2 regions of the Paenibacillus sp. FSL H7-0716 genome follow, and region 2 is predicted to be linked to the other one. Evidence: predicted binding sites of a transcription regulator. Region 2 holds the regulator's gene; the other holds the start of a gene.
What was found. The regulator Rex, encoded in region 2, represses fermentation and respiration genes when NADH is low (regulators of the CRP and FNR family bind a similar motif). The targets are predictions, from matches to a motif close to TTGTGAAATATTTCACAA.

Region 1 (8,638 bases), 290 kb from region 2:
AGATCACAATCTAATTATAAAGCAAATAACCACAGCCTGCCAGCTTCCGCCAAATAAGCTCTCTGTTACCTAGTGTTTTTTACTTCCTGTGAACTGTAACGAAAGCTTAGCCCGGCTATAATAAGCACAATGGCATAAACAATAATGGCTATAATCGCATTTCCAGGGTTCTGGAACAGTTGATCCCCGAGGAAGGCATACAAGGCGATGCCTGGGATTTTTCCAATAGCTGAGGCAGCAAGATAACTCCAGAAGGGCAGTCCGGCTGCTCCGGCATAGATGTTAACTGCTGTCTGCGGGATAATCGGCAAGAGACGTGCTAAGACAATAGAAGCAAAGGGCCGCCGTTCTATGCCTTTTGTGAATTTTTCGAGTAGGGGAATAGAAGTCAGATAAGCTCTCGCTTGATCTTGAAATATGAACTTCACTACGCCGAAAAGGAATGCGGCAGCAAGGGTTGTAGCTACCCAGCAAATTAAAGCACCGGCCAAACTTCCGTATGCATAACCAAAAAATCCGATGACCGCTTTGTATGGTACAACTGGAAAGAGAGCCAGTAAAGTTGCGATCCCTATGGAGCCGAAAAGATTATGATCTTCTTTCATCCAGCTAAGGATGTCATATCTGTAGATAAACGCAAGGATTGTACCCGAAACATAAAGAATAATCGAGAACCATTTTCTCATAGCTAATATACCCTTTCTTCCACTCATTCATCTCATCATACGGGATAAAAAGTAAATATTGAAGTGAAGATCATTGTCGGCGAACGCCAAGCAGGTATAATAGCATTTATAGAGAACAAAGAGAGAGATAAATTCTTGAATTATAAAGAGGGGAGTTAGATCAGTGATCGTTTCTGCACGCAAAAGAGTCGCCATCATCGGGATTGGCAATATCGCCCGCAAAGTATATTTGCCACTGCTCTCTCAGCATGGACAAGTTGAGGTAGTGGGGGTTCTCAGTCACTCATCCACAACAGTAGAGCAAGCTGTTAATGCCTACCGTTTTCCTAAAGGAACGACAAATTTGGACGAGCTGTTGTCTTGGGACCTGGATGCAGTATTTGTGCATAGCCCAACGACGACCCATTATGATATAGTAACAAAATGTCTCGAACAGGGGATTTCGGTGTATGTAGATAAGCCGCTGTCCTATGATCTGGAAGAATCCAGAAGGATGGCAGAGCTGGCAGAAAATAAAGGGCTGCTGCTAGGCGTGGGCTTTAATCGGCGTTTTGCCCCAATGTATGTCACTGCCAAGAGTTGGCTCGAGGAAGCCGGCGGAATTAGCCATTGCCACGCGATTAAACATCGCACAAAGCTGCAGTCAGGCAGCAGCCGTGAGACTGTGCATGACGACTTGATTCATATGCTTGATCTGCTGTTATGGTTATGTGGAGCTCAGTATGAGCTGCTTCGCAGTAATCTTCAATCCAATGGAGAGGGGCGACTTGTGCAGGCATCTGGAATGCTGGGTTGGGAGCAAGGCTCAGTGGGGATGTATAGTATGGTTCGTGAGGCGGGTGTTGATTTGGAGAAGCTGGAGCTGCACGGTAATGGCCGTTCGGTGGAAGTGGCAGATCTGGACCAAGCCATCCTATATGAAAAAAATGCTTTGCCACGGACCCAGAGCTTTGGAAGCTGGGATACGGTGCTGGATAGAAGAGGTTTTGGTGGAGTGGTAGATCATTTCCTGAACAATATAAATACACCAGAGTTATGCAGTATTGCTGCTTCAGCAGTTCTGCCTAGTCATAGATTGGCAGCTCAGCTTGCTGAATGAGGTCTCTAAGAAAGGAGTAAATTATGGAAGACAACCGTAAATTAGTGGAGGAACAAATCATCGAAAGCTATAAGCGTGAGGAAGAGATGATGATCCTTGTATTCGCCCAGTGGTGCGTGAATCAAGGACTCGACCCGCACAGTTTGTATTTGCAGGCTTATCCACAGCAAGAAGGGAATGAAGCCTTGCGAAAAGCGCTTGCCCTAACGGTTTCTGCGGAGGAAGCAGGGGATATCTCCGATGACACAGTTCTCGGCGTACTCTCCTTATTCGGAAATGATGACTTGGCGCAAATCGTGACAGAAGCGATTGCTCAAAGGAAATCTAAAGCACATACAGGGGATTGACAACGAGGATATAATGATAATGTCAGATGAACTTTTTTTAGTAAACGATGTTCATCAGGGATGAAATGTGTTAATATTATATATACTAACTAATAGTAAGTTTCGCTAGTGAGAGGTGAGAACAATGGAAGAACATCAAATTTCGATGTGTCCCAGATTTGAGACAGCCTTCTCTTTCTTAGGCAAACGTTGGAATGGACTTATTATTCAGACATTGATGAGTGGACCGAAGCGGTTTAAAGATATTTCCGGCCTCATTCCTTCAATGAGCGATAAGATGCTGTCCGAGCGGATGAAGGATTTGGAAGGTGAGGGTATTCTGGTTAGACATGTATACCCGGAAACACCTGTACGTATTGAATATGAACTAACAGACAAAGGCCGTGCGCTGGAGCCTGTTATGCAGCAGATTCAGTCTTGGGCTGAGAGCTGGGTAGAGTAGAAATCAAAGTCGTGTTGTGGCCCTTTTTCCTGAAGAACGGAGGAGGGCTTTTCAATTTTTAAATAAAAACCTTGCACAGATCGAAAAAATCTGTAATATAATAGAAAAAACGTTGTATGTTCCTCGAATGGAAACGCTTGCAATATTGGTTTTTGCTCAAATCTACTCAGCTGGAGTACAGGCATAGCAAAACTATTAGGAGGCGAGGGAGATGAAGACCACCCTGTTTTCCCGGGAAATAACGTATGGAAAAAAGGATGTTGCTGAGCTGGAGAACGCTTCGATCAAAGTACAGTTCATCTATGACAAGACGTTGTTCATGCTGCATAGCCATCTTCCAGATTCCTTATGGGATGCGTGGATTGGCGTGCCTTACAGCATTATCTCTTCACTCTACAAAGGCAACAATGATAGCGGGACTATTTTTCAAAAATGGATTCAAAGTCCTTCTGGCTGGAAATGTATCGGCTGTGAACGGCATTGTCTGGAGTCGACGGAACCTCTTCAAGAAGTGAATGTGGCGAGTAATCAACGACAATATAAGTTCCATAATGGCATTCGCCAAAGCATGGTGCTACAAGCCCTAATTTGGTCCATGTACGAGAATACCGTATTATTCAAACCCTTTTTAGGGGATGAGCCTTTTTTTGATGAAGATGATTTGCATACGATATCCTCTTATTTCGTGCCAACCTACCTTAATGATCTACGTCTTCTGGAGCAGTCTAAGCCTTGTAAAGAGTACAAAGATCAGAATATACAGATCTATCAGGAATGGATTGCCGCCCCTGACCTTGTTCTCAAATGGAATGGTGGCCTGACAGAGGGAAGATGGATGACTGGTGTTTATATGGATCACTCCCGCTTTGCTGGCTTAGGACCTTATTTGAAGGACGCAAAGGGTAAGCGAACGTATATGCAGGCTTATGTTCAATAGAAGATACAGATTCTAGTGTCAGGTCGATTGTGGAGATTTATCTCCAGGATTGACCTGTTTTTGTTATCTGCTATTTTCAGGGCAGTAATTAGAAATGAAAAATTAAAAGAAAGGATTTAAAGTAAAATAATGGGAGTTTAAATGAATGAAGACACGGCTATTTATAAGTTGCGGTGCAGTTTAAGGTTTAGAAAGCCGACTTTATTAAGAAATGCAGAAAATGGACACGCTCCTTTTAAGGCTGTAACAGAAGAAACTTTCTAAGTATCGCTCAAATTTCTTCTTTTGCCGGGGCTACCCAGTGCCAAAGTAATCTATTATTCAGCCAATAACACATATAATACCTGTATAAAATTTCGTCATTTCGTTTGTACATCAATAATGCTTGATAGTTTTAACCTAAAGTACGCTAAAGCGTCAGATACCACCATGATTGACCTTTTTCGTTCAACAAAGAGATACAATTTTCGTGAGTACAATCACAAGTCAAAACTCCTTTCAGGGTTAAGGTGAACAGGTAGAAAAGATTTTTTCAGAACCTGATCACATATCCCGAGGAGGAACTATTATGGAAACTAAACAACCTAATGATAGAATTTCGGATTTACAGCATAAGCAATCGGTGCAACCTGGATTTACTCCAGATGCCCTGGTAAAAGATATTGTGCTGCAATTCCCAAAAGCTGCGGATTATTTCAAGTCCAAACGGATTGATTTCTGCTGTGGAGGCGCCAAACCTCTTGCTGAAGCAGCGGTAGAACGTGGACTAGATCAAGAGATGATCATTAGTGATCTCAACAAGCTATTCGAGGAATATCCGGTACCACAAGAAGAACTCGCATGGAACACAGCACCTTCTGCAGAGTTAATCGACCATATAGTGAGTAAACATCACCATTACCTGCGGGAAGAGCTGCCCCTGATTAGCCAAAATGTAACTAAGGTATACCGGGTGCATGGCGGAGATTCCCCTCATTTAGAAGAGTTATATAGCTTGTTTAATACACTTAAGGAAGATCTGCTTCAGCATACAGCTAAAGAAGAGGAAGACGAGTTTCCAAAATTATTAGCGTGTGATGCCAATCCAAGTGAAGAAGGGCTGACCATACTTCGTGAGGCATTAGTTGACCTTGAGAGTGAACATGACACAGCAGGCGATATATTGAGACAAATACGCAAAATAACAGATGATTTCACCCCACCGGCTCATGCTTGTACAACCTATCGTTTGACTTATGCCCGGCTAGAGGAGCTGGAGAGCATGACTTTTGAACATGTTCATCTGGAGAATAATATATTGTTCCCTAGATTCCAGTAGAAAAAATGAGTTTTCAAAGAGTCCCTTAGGGGACTTTTTTTATATTTGAGAACAAAGCTTATTTACGTTATTCTTAAATAGACAGTATGCATAACTTACTACAAGCCTGAGACGCTGTGTGGTCATTAGGCGGGACAAGGCGGTGTCACTATGCCCACGAAATATATGTGGAGGTTGTTACTAGGATTAGTCATCGTATTCATAATAGGGGGATGTTCCACTCTTGTTGACGTTAATAATGAAGGGAATAATGGCTTAGCAGGATCAGACGGACCTGCGCTTTCGCTTATCGTTGCGGGAAATGACTTGCTTACCAACCCTTTGGACAAGCAGCTTAGCGAGAGCTACAGAAAAGGGATAACGATCTTTGACCTACTGAAAGGTAGTGGGAAGGCCACCTTTTCTGAGGATAACACAAGCATTCTAGCAGTAAATAATATTTCACTCGGTCCAGGAATGAATTGGGAGCTGCAAATGGATGGGGAGACCATTGGACCTGAGGATTGGGGTCGAACCGTCGGGCATGAATCAAAATTAGTAATTACGGCGATGTCTAAGGAACATCAGGAACCCCTTCAAATTGTGATGTTGACCGTGAATGGTGGAAGTGAGCAAGTGAATTTGAATCATTCATATGTTATGGGATTTACTGAAGATTTAACAGTGAGAGGTTTGTTGAAGAACAGCAGTGTGGTGCAGTTGACCGAAGACAACAAAAAGGTGTTATCCATTGGTGATTATACTCCTCTTAGCAATGAAGTTTGGAAGATGAAGGTGAATGGGAAGCAGCTGCTTGAGAATGGAATGGACATGAAGCTTAGAGTGCAGGATGAATTGGAGATTTTATTGGCTATACGTTAAAAAAAGTACATAAATGCCAGATCTACGGTTGCTCAGAACCCGTGATCTGGCTTTTTTAATTGGAAGTTATAACCTAATAAAGTTGTCTTATTTTTATGTGAAAATATTCACATTTAATGTGACTGTAATCACAATCTCTCTTAAATTTTGAAATGTATAATTCCATTATGTAGAAGAGAAGTTGAAGCAAAGTTCAACAAGAACGGATAAGACTGAGGAGGCACCTAACCATGGCAGCGAAGAGAGAAAAATTAGTATTAGTCGGCAACGGTATGGCAGGCATAGGTACGCTAGAGCAGATATTGAAGCTAGGTGGAGCTTATGACATTACGGTCTTTGGAAGCGAACCTCATCCCAATTATAATCGGATCATGTTGTCCTATGTTCTCGAAGGCAGCAAAACCATCAACGATATCATCCTAAACGACTGGAATTGGTATGAAGATAACAACATTACCTTGCATACTGGAACAACAGTTACACGAATTGACGAGCATTCCAAGCAAGTAATTGCGGATAACGGTATGGCTGTTTCTTACGATAAAGTGATTATTGCAACGGGTTCGAATTCATTTATTTTACCTGTACCTGGTTGTGATAAGGAAGGCGTAGTGGGTTTCCGGGATATTGCAGATTGTGATGCGATGCTGGCTGCAGCTAAACAATACAACAAAGCGGCGGTAATCGGTGGTGGCTTACTTGGATTGGAAGCGGCAAAGGGTCTTGTGAACCTTGGCATGGACGTTACTGTAGTGCATCTGATGGAAGATCTAATGGAGCGCCAGCTGGATCGTAATGCCTCCTCTATGTTGCAAGCTGAGCTAGAGCGTCAAGGCGTGAAATTTGCCATGGGCAAACAAACAGTAGAATTGACCGGGGAACAGAGAATAAGTGGATTACAATTTAGTGATGGCACTTCACTTGCGGCTGATTTTGTAGTTATGGCTGTTGGCATCAAACCGAATATAACTGTGGCAAAAGAAAGCGGAATTGCTGTTAATCGTGGGATTGTAGTGGACGATTATTTGCAGACCTCTATGCAAAATGTATATTCCATTGGCGAATGTGCCGAACATCGCCTAGTTTGTTATGGATTAGTAGCGCCGCTCTTTGAGCAGGGGATGGTTCTAGCTAAACATCTCTGCGGAAGTGATACAAACCCATATGAAGGTTCTGTTGTCTCCACCAAATTAAAAATTTCCGGTGTGGATGTATTTTCTGCAGGTGAGTTTATGGATTCCCCTGAACATACTGTAATCTCAAGCAAAGATGAATGGAAGCGAACCTATAAGAAAATTCTGCTCAAAGACAATGTCATTGTTGGTGCAGTCCTGTTCGGGGATGTGACAGAGTCGGCTAGCCTGCAAAAGTTAGTTAAACAAGGCGCTGTAATGACCGATGAAATTTATACAGAGGTTATGGGTACGGGCTGCTGCGGAAGCGGAGCCAAAAAGAGCACATCCGTAGAAGCGATGGCGGACGAAGAAATCGTCTGTGGCTGTAACGGGGTTACGAAAAAAGCGATTGTGGATGCGGTCATAGAAAATGGTTTTACTACTGTGGACGAAATTAAAGCATGTACAGGAGCGACGCGCTCTTGCGGAGGTTGTAAACCGGTTGTAGAACAAATTTTACAATTTGTCCTGGGTGATAGTTTTGAACAGTCTGCCAAGCAAGGGATTTGTAGCTGCACAACGCTTAGCAGGGATGAGATTGTTGCTGAGATTACAGCTAAAGGTCTTAGTACTACTAAAGAGGTTATGCATGTACTGGGTTGGAAACAAGAGGAAGGCTGCTCTAAATGCCGTCCGGCGATTAACTATTATCTGGGGATGATAAATCCGGATACACATCAAGACGAGAAGGAATCACGCTTTGTTAATGAACGTATGGGAGCCAATATTCAAAAAGACGGAACCTATACCGTTATTCCACGCATGTACGGCGGGGTAACGACACCGGAGGATTTGAAGAAAATCGCTGATGTCTCCCTTAAATATGATGTAAAAGTTGTGAAGGTGACTGGTGGGCAACGCCTGGATCTAATCGGGGTGAAAAAAGAGGATCTGCCGAAAGTATGGGAAGAGCTCGATATGCCATCAGGTTATGGTTATGCCAAATCGCTACGTACCGTTAAGACTTGTGTGGGTTCACAGTTCTGCCGTTTCGGCACACAGGATTCGCTGGGAATGGGCGCGCTCATAGAACGTAAGTATGAACGTCTTGATTTTCCTGCCAAGTTTAAAATAGCTGTCAACGGCTGTCCACGTAACTGTGCGGAATCCTGTACGAAGGATATTGGCATCGTCGGTAATGATGGCGGTTGGGAAGTATTTATTGGTGGTAACGGTGGGATCAAGCCACGGATCGCTGACTCCTTCTGCAAAATTAAGACCGATGAAGAGTTGATCGAAGTGTGCTCCGCTGTGATGCAATATTACCGTGAGACCGGCAATTATTTGGAGAGAACCTCCGAGTGGGTTGAGCGTATGGGACTTGAGCAGATTCAAATGGTCATTTTGAATAATGAAGATAACCGCAAAGAGCTGGCCGCACGGATTGACTTTGCTCTGACTCAGGTGACGGATCCTTGGAAAAAAATGCTCAATGACAGCAGCACTCGTACTGCGCTTTTTGAAGAAACAAGAGTCTAGCGGATATAACGCACACAGAAGGGGAGAGACCGATGAATAAGACCACACAAACGTATGCAATAGGATCAGTACAGGATTTCTTGCTGCAAATTGGCCGCGTAGTGATTGCTGGAAATGTTGAACTGGCTGTGTTCCGTGCCTCTGACGGAGCCATCTATGCAATAGAGAATCGCAGTCCTCATCCTAAGGGGGGACCGCTTGCTGAAGGGATTGTGTCAGGTCACTATCTGTACGATCCACTGTACGATTGGAAAATCGATCTGCGCACGGGTGAGGTGCAGGCACCAGACCAAG
Region 2 (8,638 bases):
TACTCTTGAACGGAAGAACTTTTTTATATTTTTATTATTGGAAATACCTTCATAACTGCGTTTGACGGTTACGTTGGATTCTGCTCTGAGCCGTAAGGACCGAGACAGAAGGGACGATCGCAAGTGACTCTTTTTTGCCCTTCGGACCTTTTTAGCAAATGATTGCTAAAAGGTTTTTTTGTTGCGATTTTTACGGGCAGGTTACTTGAAAAAGGAGGACGAAAGAGAAATGGCAAACAAACAAGCGCTAAATATTGTAAAAATGAAAAAAATGAAAGCAGAAGGTGTGCCACTGAGCATGCTGACCGCTTATGATTATCCGTCTGCAGTTCTTGCAGAAGAAGCAGGTATCGACCTTATTTTGGTTGGTGACTCTCTTGGGAATGTAGTCCTTGGATACGATACAACTTTACCGGTAACCATTGAAGATATGGTCTACCATACCCGCTCGGTAACTCGAGGAGCACAGAGCACCTTTATCGTGGCGGATATGCCATTTATGACTTATCACGGAAGTGTAGATGAAACTCTGCGGGGTGTGCGCAGATTAATGCAGGAAGGGCGGGCTCATGCCGTCAAAATGGAAGGCGGACTTGAGATTTGTGAGACTGTAGCTATGGTTGTAGCTGCGGGAGTCCCTGTACTGGGACATATCGGTCTTACGCCTCAATCCGTGAATATGATTGGTGGTTACCGGATTCAAGGCAAAGATGCCAAAGATGCGCAACGCCTGATGGATGAAGCTAAGGCGCTTGAGGCAGCGGGTGCTTTTGCGATCGTACTGGAGCTAGTAACGGAAGAAGTAGCCCAAGCGATCTCTGAAGCGCTTAGTATCCCAACCATTGGGATCGGTGCAGGCCGTTACTGTGATGGACAGGTATTGGTTTTCCATGATTTGCTGCGGTACGCCTCACCTTACCGTGAGAAACGTTTTGTCAAAACTTATGCGGATGTGGGTAATGTAATCCGTGAGGGCATCAGCCAATATGTGAAGGAAGTGAAGGAACGTTCCTTCCCAGATGAAAGTCACGTTTTTAATGCAGATGAAACGGTTTTGGAATCTTTATATGGCGCTGCAAGAAAGGAAGGGAAATAAATGAGAGTCGTCAGAAGCATTGAGCAGCTGCGCGAAGCTTTGGAGTATATGAGACAAGGTGGCCACGCCCCGATTGGGTTCGTTCCTACGATGGGATATTTGCATGACGGACATGCCAGTCTGCTTCGCCGGGCTGGAGAAATGAGCAACACAGTGGTAATGAGCATTTTTGTGAATCCTTTGCAATTCGGGCCAAACGAGGATTATGATTCCTATCCGCGTGACGAGCGTCGTGATTTGGAACTCGCTGAACGTGAGGGAGTAGATATTGTATTTATCCCCAGTGTGGAAGAAATGTATCCGCAGCCTACTCGGACTACGGTCTCGGTATCGGAGCTTACTACCCGTCTTTGTGGGGCTTCCCGCCCTGGGCATTTTGATGGTGTAACCACAGTGGTTAATAAATTCTTCAATATCGTACAGCCGGATTATGCTTTCTTTGGGCTGAAGGATGCTCAACAAGTTGCAGTGCTTCGCCGAATGGTGTCCGATCTTAATATGAATGTTGAAATTATCCCTTGTCCGATCATTCGTGAAGGGGATGGACTTGCACTCAGCTCACGTAACGTATTCTTGTCTCCAGAGGAGCGTAGTCAGGCATTGGTGTTATCTCGTTCCTTACGTGAAGCACGTCAGTCTATTGAAGAAGGAAAAGTAAGAACCGTTGCTGAAGTGCGGGAATTGTTGACATCGGTTATTTCCAGCTCACCTCTTGCGGTGATTGATTATGCGGAGATCCTAACATTCCCTGATCTTGAAGGATTAGAGGATGAAGCTCTTTTATCAGAAGTGGATGGGGAAATTATTATAGCGCTCGCCGTGAAGTTTGGTAGAACACGTTTGATTGATAATAATGTATTTATTCCAAAGGAGGTTGCTGCACTTGTTTAGACATATGATGAAATCCAAAATTCACCGCGCAACAGTAACGGAAGCGAATTTGAACTATGTTGGCAGTATTACCATTGATGAGAGCTTGATGGAAGCCGCGGACATTCTTGAGAATGAAAAAGTTCAAATTGTGGATAACAATAATGGTTCGCGACTGGAAACCTATGTAATCCCTGGACCGCGTGGAAGCGGAGTGATCTGTCTTAATGGTGCCGCAGCTCGTCTTGTTCAGCCGGGCGATACAGTAATTATCATTTCGTATGCGATGTTGTCCTCGGAAGAACTGGAGTCACATAAGCCAACGGTGGTATTCGTGGATGAGAATAACAAACCAGTGAAGCTGGCTGATCATGAATTGCATGCTACAATCGCTTAATGTATGGACTTACGCCATGTAATGAATGGCAGGGATGAAAGACCCCGATCTCGCAGAAAATGAAGTCAGGCAAGCTGAACTGATTTCATCTTCAGTAAGGGGGGATCGCCCATGTTTCAACATTTGTTTGCTGAAATGAACAAGGTGCTTCAGGAGATCGTAACAGATTACCCTACAGCGGAGGGTGCCCGCCGGAACGAGCTTTTATGCAATTATAATATGCTGCATAGACTGAGCGATAAAGTGATGGATGAATGGCTCGCTTTCGCTGAGAAGCTTAGTTCCTTTCGCGAAAGTGCGGATTTTACAGCAGTGGTCGAAGAGGAAGTGCCGGAACAGGAAGCACCAGAGCTGTGTATGGATTCCTTTGTAAGAGGTCAGGGGTATTATAAGCTGCTGATGTATGGAAAGTGTATTGATCAGTTTAAAGAAGTTATTGCGCAATACCCGGATAGCTTGGCTGCTCGATTATATTTAGCCATCTCTTATCTGCAGGAAGGTGACGGTGAGTCCGCTTGGAGTCATCTGAACCATATGCTGGGCTTGATACGGGAAACCAAGCTGAAAGCCATGGTTTATAATGCTTTAGGCTGCATACGAGCCTCACAGGAACGTTTCAATGAAGCGCAGGAATTGTTTGATCTTGCTTTGCAGCATGACCCTGCGCTTCCGGAACCAAACGTTAACTTAGAGGTATGCCGCCGTCGTGGAGGGAAGCTGCACTTTGGAAATCAGCTGGTTTCCCTTTTGTAAAAGAATAACGGTTTTGGAAATTTCCATTCAAGCGATGCATCCCCTGAACCAGTGGTGTGCATCGCCTTTTTTCGCAACTTCTGTTATGCTGATTAAGAGTCTCAATTGAAAGGGAATAGAATTATAATGAAATTTGCCGTGCTTGATTTTGAAACAACAGGAACCCAATCCGTGGGTGAAATTATCCAGGTTGGCCTTGCAATTATAGAAGAAGACCGGTCCATCTCCCGGGTATATGGTTCCTATGTCAAGCCCGGAACGCCGATTCCTCCTTTTATAACAGGTCTGACGGGGATTACTGATGATGATGTGAAGGATGCGCCTGAGCTGGATGAGATGATGATGGAGCTTGTTCCGCTCTTGGATGATGTTGTGCTCGTAGGGCATAATGTCGCTTTCGACTTCCATTTTTTACAAAATGCTTTAGATCGTTGTGGTTATTTGCCATTTCAAGGGCGGATTTTGGATACGATTGATTTTCTCAAAATTTGCTTTCCTTCGCTCACATCTTATCAGCTAGGCTCTGTCAGTGCTCATTTTGGAGTGACGCATGATCGTCCGCATCAGGCAGATAGTGATGCACTTGCGACTGCTTTAGTGCTGTTGAAATGTCTGGAGGAGCTCTACGAGCTGCCGCTGCTTACGATCCAGAGACTCTGTGAGCTGTTTACTGAAGAGGATAGTGATCTGGGCTGGTACTTTGATGGTCTGCTGCGAGAGCGGGAAGCGGAGACGCTACAGCCTGAAGGTGATCTGACTTTCTATCGTCAATTAGCGCTTGCAGTAGGAGACTGGACGGAGTTAGCGCCACCTAGAGATGAGCATGCTGAGAATCCGCTAGCGAATTTATCTTTTACTGATTATATGGACGAAGTAACCAAACGACTTAAAGACACATTACCGCAGTATGAAAGCCGGGAAGCTCAGGATATTATGATCAATGAGGTGATGACGGCACTTGCCGAAGACAAACACCTACTGATCGAAGCGGGCACAGGAACCGGTAAATCGCTCGGTTATTTGTTGCCTGCCATTTATCAAAGCGTTCGCACCAATGAAAAAGTCATGGTCAGCACTCATACTATTAATCTGCAGGACCAATTGCGCGAGCGGGATATCCCTTTGTTAACGCAGGTAGTTCCTTTTCCGTTTAAAGCTGCTATTTTTAAGGGAAGAGGACATTATTTGTGTCTGCGTAAGTTTGAGCATAAAATTAATAAAAAGGACTTTATAAGCCCAAGGGAAGATGCGCTTACTGCCGCTCAGATGATCGTATGGCTCACTCAAAGTGAATCAGGGGATGATGAAGAGCTGAATTTAAGCGGCCGGGGTGGTGATTTCTGGGAGACGGTGGCAAGCGATACCGACTCCTGTCTGGGCCGTTCCTGTCCGTGGTTCCGCAAATGTTATTATCATAGGGCTAAGCATGAAGCTGGGATTGCTGACGTGGTCATTACAAACCACTCTAAGCTATTCGCAGATGTTAAGGCTGGGCACCAGCTGCTTCCGGCTTACGAGCATCTTGTCATTGATGAAGCACATCATTTAGAAGATGTGGCTGGTAAACATCTTGGCATGCATATGAAGCATTTCACTGTGGCACACACGTTATCGCGACTGTATAAAGATAGCCGAAACGGACAGCTTCCTGCTCTGCGCCAGATATTACAGTCGTCAGGCAGTGAAGAGGCTTCAGAATGGAGCGGAGTCATCGATCGGATTTACCCGGATCTGCTTACCGTCAAAGAAACCTGGGATGCACTCAGCGACAAGCTGTTCAGCCTTTTGCCGGAACGCAGTGATGCAGGGGCGGGGGAAGCGGGACAACTGGTTATGCGGTTGCTTCCCGCCCGTAAGCCGAAGGATTGGGATGAATTAGTTGCGCTAGAGAACACTATGAATCTGACGTTAAGCGACATCATCCGTAAGGGTGATAAAATGCTTAACGAGATGCGTGACCAGGAAAGCCAATCCTCAGCAGACAGTCTTGTTACTGATATTAGCGGTTTATTTAAGGATTTGGCTTCCATCCGTGAGCAAGTAAGATTCTTTATGGGGCTGAATGACGATAATGTAGTATATTGGCTGGAGGCAAATGGAAATTACCGCAGCAAATCACTACAGCTGTATGCCGTCCCTGTGGATGTTAGCAGCCAGCTTAAAGAGTTGTTCTTCGATAAGAAAAAAAGCATCGTGCTTACCTCGGCGACGCTGTCTGTAGATAAATCTTTTCAATTTATGATTGATAATCTCGGACTTAACGAAGCTGCGGAAGAGGGACGTCTAATGACCTCACTCCTTCCATCTCCCTTTAAGTATCGTGAGCAGGCACTGTTAGTTATACCGCGTGATTTTCCTAGTGTGAAGGGCAGTGTGGGCGATGCTCGATTTGTCGATACACTCGTACAGTCATTATCGGAAGCTGCTAAAACAACACGTGGGCGGATGCTGGTTCTGTTTACTTCTTATAAAATGCTGCGTCAGGTATATGATCCGCTTAAAGAGGCTTTGGCCTCACAAGAGATTACGGTGCTTGGTCAAGGCGTGGAAGGTGGCAGCCGGAGTAAGCTGATCCGCCGCTTTCAGGACAGTGCAGCATCCGTTCTGCTGGGGACGAGCAGCTTCTGGGAAGGTGTAGATATTCCAGGTGAAGCACTGACTTGCCTGGCCATCGTGAGACTTCCGTTTCAACCGCCGAATCACCCGTTGGCGGAAGCGAAGTCGGAGTTATTGCAGGCCCAGAAGAAGAATCCGTTCATGAAATTATCAGTTCCTCAAGCGGTTATTCGTTTTAAGCAGGGATTCGGAAGACTGGTTCGCACGGCGCAGGATCGCGGAATAGTTATTGTTTATGATACAAGGGTTATTGAATCTCATTACGGAAAGTATTTCCTTTATTCATTGCCTGGTCCCAAAATGGAGCATATGCTTACTGATCAAATGGTCCCTCGCATAGCGGAATGGCTAGAGGATGGCGGCGCTTCTTAAAACGCTCGTCTTCAGTTTAGCTCCTCCTTATCCTTAAGGGCGGTCTGTTACAGTACCGCCCTTAGTAAGGAGAGGTAGACGTTTGAATATGGATTTACACAAGAACATTATTATTTTTAGGAGGAAAAATATGAAATCGGATAAAATATCAGAAGCCGTTGTTCGCAGACTACCTGTGTACTTGCGTTTTTTGAATGATCTCCAGAATCGCGAAATATTAACAGTTTCCTCTCAGGAACTTGGACAAAAGCTTGATCTTAATCCCGCACAGATTCGTAAGGATTTAGCATATTTTGGTGACTTCGGCAGAAAAGGTATCGGCTACGATGTAACGTATCTTATTGAGAAAATCCGTCATATCCTAAAGCTGGATCAACAGCTTAATGTAGCTTTAGTTGGAGCAGGTAATCTCGGACATGCCTTGTCTAATTACAATGCATATCTTAAAGATACTATGAAAATCACGGCTATATTTGATTCGTACGCTCCTAAGGTTGGACGTAAGATCAACTCCCTTACTGTGCAACCGATGGATGAACTAGGCAGCACGATTCGTGAGCAAGGTATTCGCATTGCCATTATTACCGTACCTGATTCAGAAGCTCAAAATGTAGCAGATATTCTCATTTCTTCTGGGATTGAAGCGATTTTGAACTTTGCCCCTGTGATTCTGAAGACACCACCGAATATCCGGGTGCATGCAGCTGATTTTACAACTGATCTGCAAAGTCTTGCTTATTACTTGCGGGATGGAAAGGAAGAAAGCGAACATGAACAACAATAAAACGATAATTAAGGGCGGGTATTTTCTGACTCCGGGAACGGATGAGCCGGTTCTGAGTGGATATATGACTATTGAAGATGATTTAATCACTTACATAGGAAAAGAAGAGCCTCAGATGGAAGCTGGAGTGCAAGTGGTTGATGGCAGCCGTCTGCTGTTCATGCCTGGACTTGTAAACACACATGGTCATGCGGCGATGTCTTTGCTGCGTGGATATGGAGATGATTTAGCGCTACAAGTGTGGCTTCAGGAGAAGATGTGGCCGATGGAGGAAAAGTTCACCGGAGATGATGTATACTGGGGAACCTCCTTATCTGTATTGGAAATGCTGAAGGGTGGAACTACGACCTTCCTCGATATGTATGATCATATGGACCGAGTAGCCGAGGTAGCTGAGTTATCAGGTATCCGTTCCGTATTGATGCGTGGTGTGATCGGGTTATGTCCAGAGGATGTACAGAATCACAAGCTTGCGGAAGCGATTTCTTTTGCCCGTAACTGGCATGGAAAGGCTGACGGTAGAATTACTACTATGATCTCGCCACATGCCCCTTATACTTGCCCTCCGGACTTCCTGGTTAAGTTCGTGCAGGCAGCGCATGATCTGGATTTACCGATGCATACGCATATGTCCGAAACGAAACGTGAAGTGGAACAAAATGTGGCGGATTACGGGTTGCGTCCTGTAGCTCACTTAGAGAAGCTTGGAATGTTCACACGTCCCTCGATAGTTGCACATGGTGTTCATTTAAATGATGAAGAGATTGAGATCTTGGCTCGCCATAATGTGGGTGTATCTCATAATCCGGGCAGTAATTTGAAGCTGGCTAGCGGAGTGGCTCGGGTTACTGATCTTCTAAAAGCTGGTGTGAAGGTGTCTCTTGGCACGGATGGCGCGGCAAGCAACAATAACTTGGATATGTTTGAAGAGATGCGGCTTGCAGCTCTCATTCATAAGGGTGTCAGCGGTGATCCAACGGCTGTTCCAGCTCCAGAGGCTCTGCGTATGGCTACAGAATATGGCGCGCAGTCCATCTTTTTAAATAATGTAGGCAGACTTGCTGTAGGGATGAAAGCTGATTTCATTGCTATTGATATCGATCAGCCGCATTTGCTGCCACACACAGATCTGTTGTCTCATGCAGTTTACTCTGCTAGCGCTCAGGATGTTGAGCATGTGTGGGTGAATGGTAAACAGGTCATCAAGCATGGACAATGCTTAACCCTGGATGAGGAAGCTATCCGGCGTAAAGCGCAAGAAGCCTTCGAAGGTTTATTGAAGCGTTAAGTCTGGAGAATAACGAATAAATAAAAGGCTGCGACTTTTTGCTTTTAGCAAAAGTTGCGGCCTTTTGTGTATTTTTAAGGCTGGGAAAGCTAGAAAATTATGAAATTTTGGATAAACACGCGGGTGTGTTATATAATCAAAAAAGATATATTACTAGAAAGGGAGCTGTACCTTGAAGAAAAGGAAAAAATGGATCCTCCTGGGGTCAGTTCTGATTCTGCTCCTGGGGTTTGGACTTATCCAGTTCTATGCCTATATTATGAAAGATCAATGGAACGAGCGTGATATCGCTAAGGATGTTGCCAAAACCAGAGCGGGTCTAACAGAGGTAACCAAAGCACAAAAATCGGTTTGGGATGAAAATGCAGTGTACTGGGTATTAACAGGGAAAAATGAAGCCGGGACTGCTCTTATGGTCTGGGTCCGCTTTACGGTAGATGGAAAATTTGCTGAAGGCGACGA

Region 1: nirB (nitrite reductase large subunit NirB) is a predicted target of Rex. The motif match lies at 5,786-5,803, and genes of this name have one in related genera.

Annotation. Positions count from the first base shown of each region.
Region 1 is NZ_JBBODA010000002.1:316,240-324,877, reverse strand. It holds gene MHH60_RS04330 (TVP38/TMEM64 family protein) at 66-686, opposite strand; gene MHH60_RS04325 (Gfo/Idh/MocA family protein) at 853-1,785, shown strand; gene MHH60_RS04320 (hypothetical protein) at 1,809-2,132, shown strand; gene MHH60_RS04315 (winged helix-turn-helix transcriptional regulator) at 2,257-2,574, shown strand; gene MHH60_RS04310 (hypothetical protein) at 2,786-3,511, shown strand; partial or broken gene MHH60_RS04305 (hypothetical protein) at 3,653-3,775, shown strand; gene ric (iron-sulfur cluster repair di-iron protein) at 4,134-4,829, shown strand; gene MHH60_RS04295 (hypothetical protein) at 4,980-5,690, shown strand; gene nirB (nitrite reductase large subunit NirB) at 5,921-8,344, shown strand; gene nirD (nitrite reductase small subunit NirD) at 8,377-8,638, shown strand, end outside.
Region 2 is NZ_JBBODA010000002.1:27,930-36,567, reverse strand. It holds gene panB (3-methyl-2-oxobutanoate hydroxymethyltransferase) at 230-1,096, shown strand; gene panC (pantoate--beta-alanine ligase) at 1,097-1,987, shown strand; gene panD (aspartate 1-decarboxylase) at 1,980-2,363, shown strand; gene MHH60_RS02975 (tetratricopeptide repeat protein) at 2,475-3,116, shown strand; gene dinG (ATP-dependent DNA helicase DinG) at 3,243-6,104, shown strand; gene MHH60_RS02965 (redox-sensing transcriptional repressor Rex) at 6,235-6,888, shown strand; gene MHH60_RS02960 (amidohydrolase) at 6,875-8,176, shown strand; gene MHH60_RS02955 (cell wall elongation regulator TseB-like domain-containing protein) at 8,349-8,638, shown strand, end outside.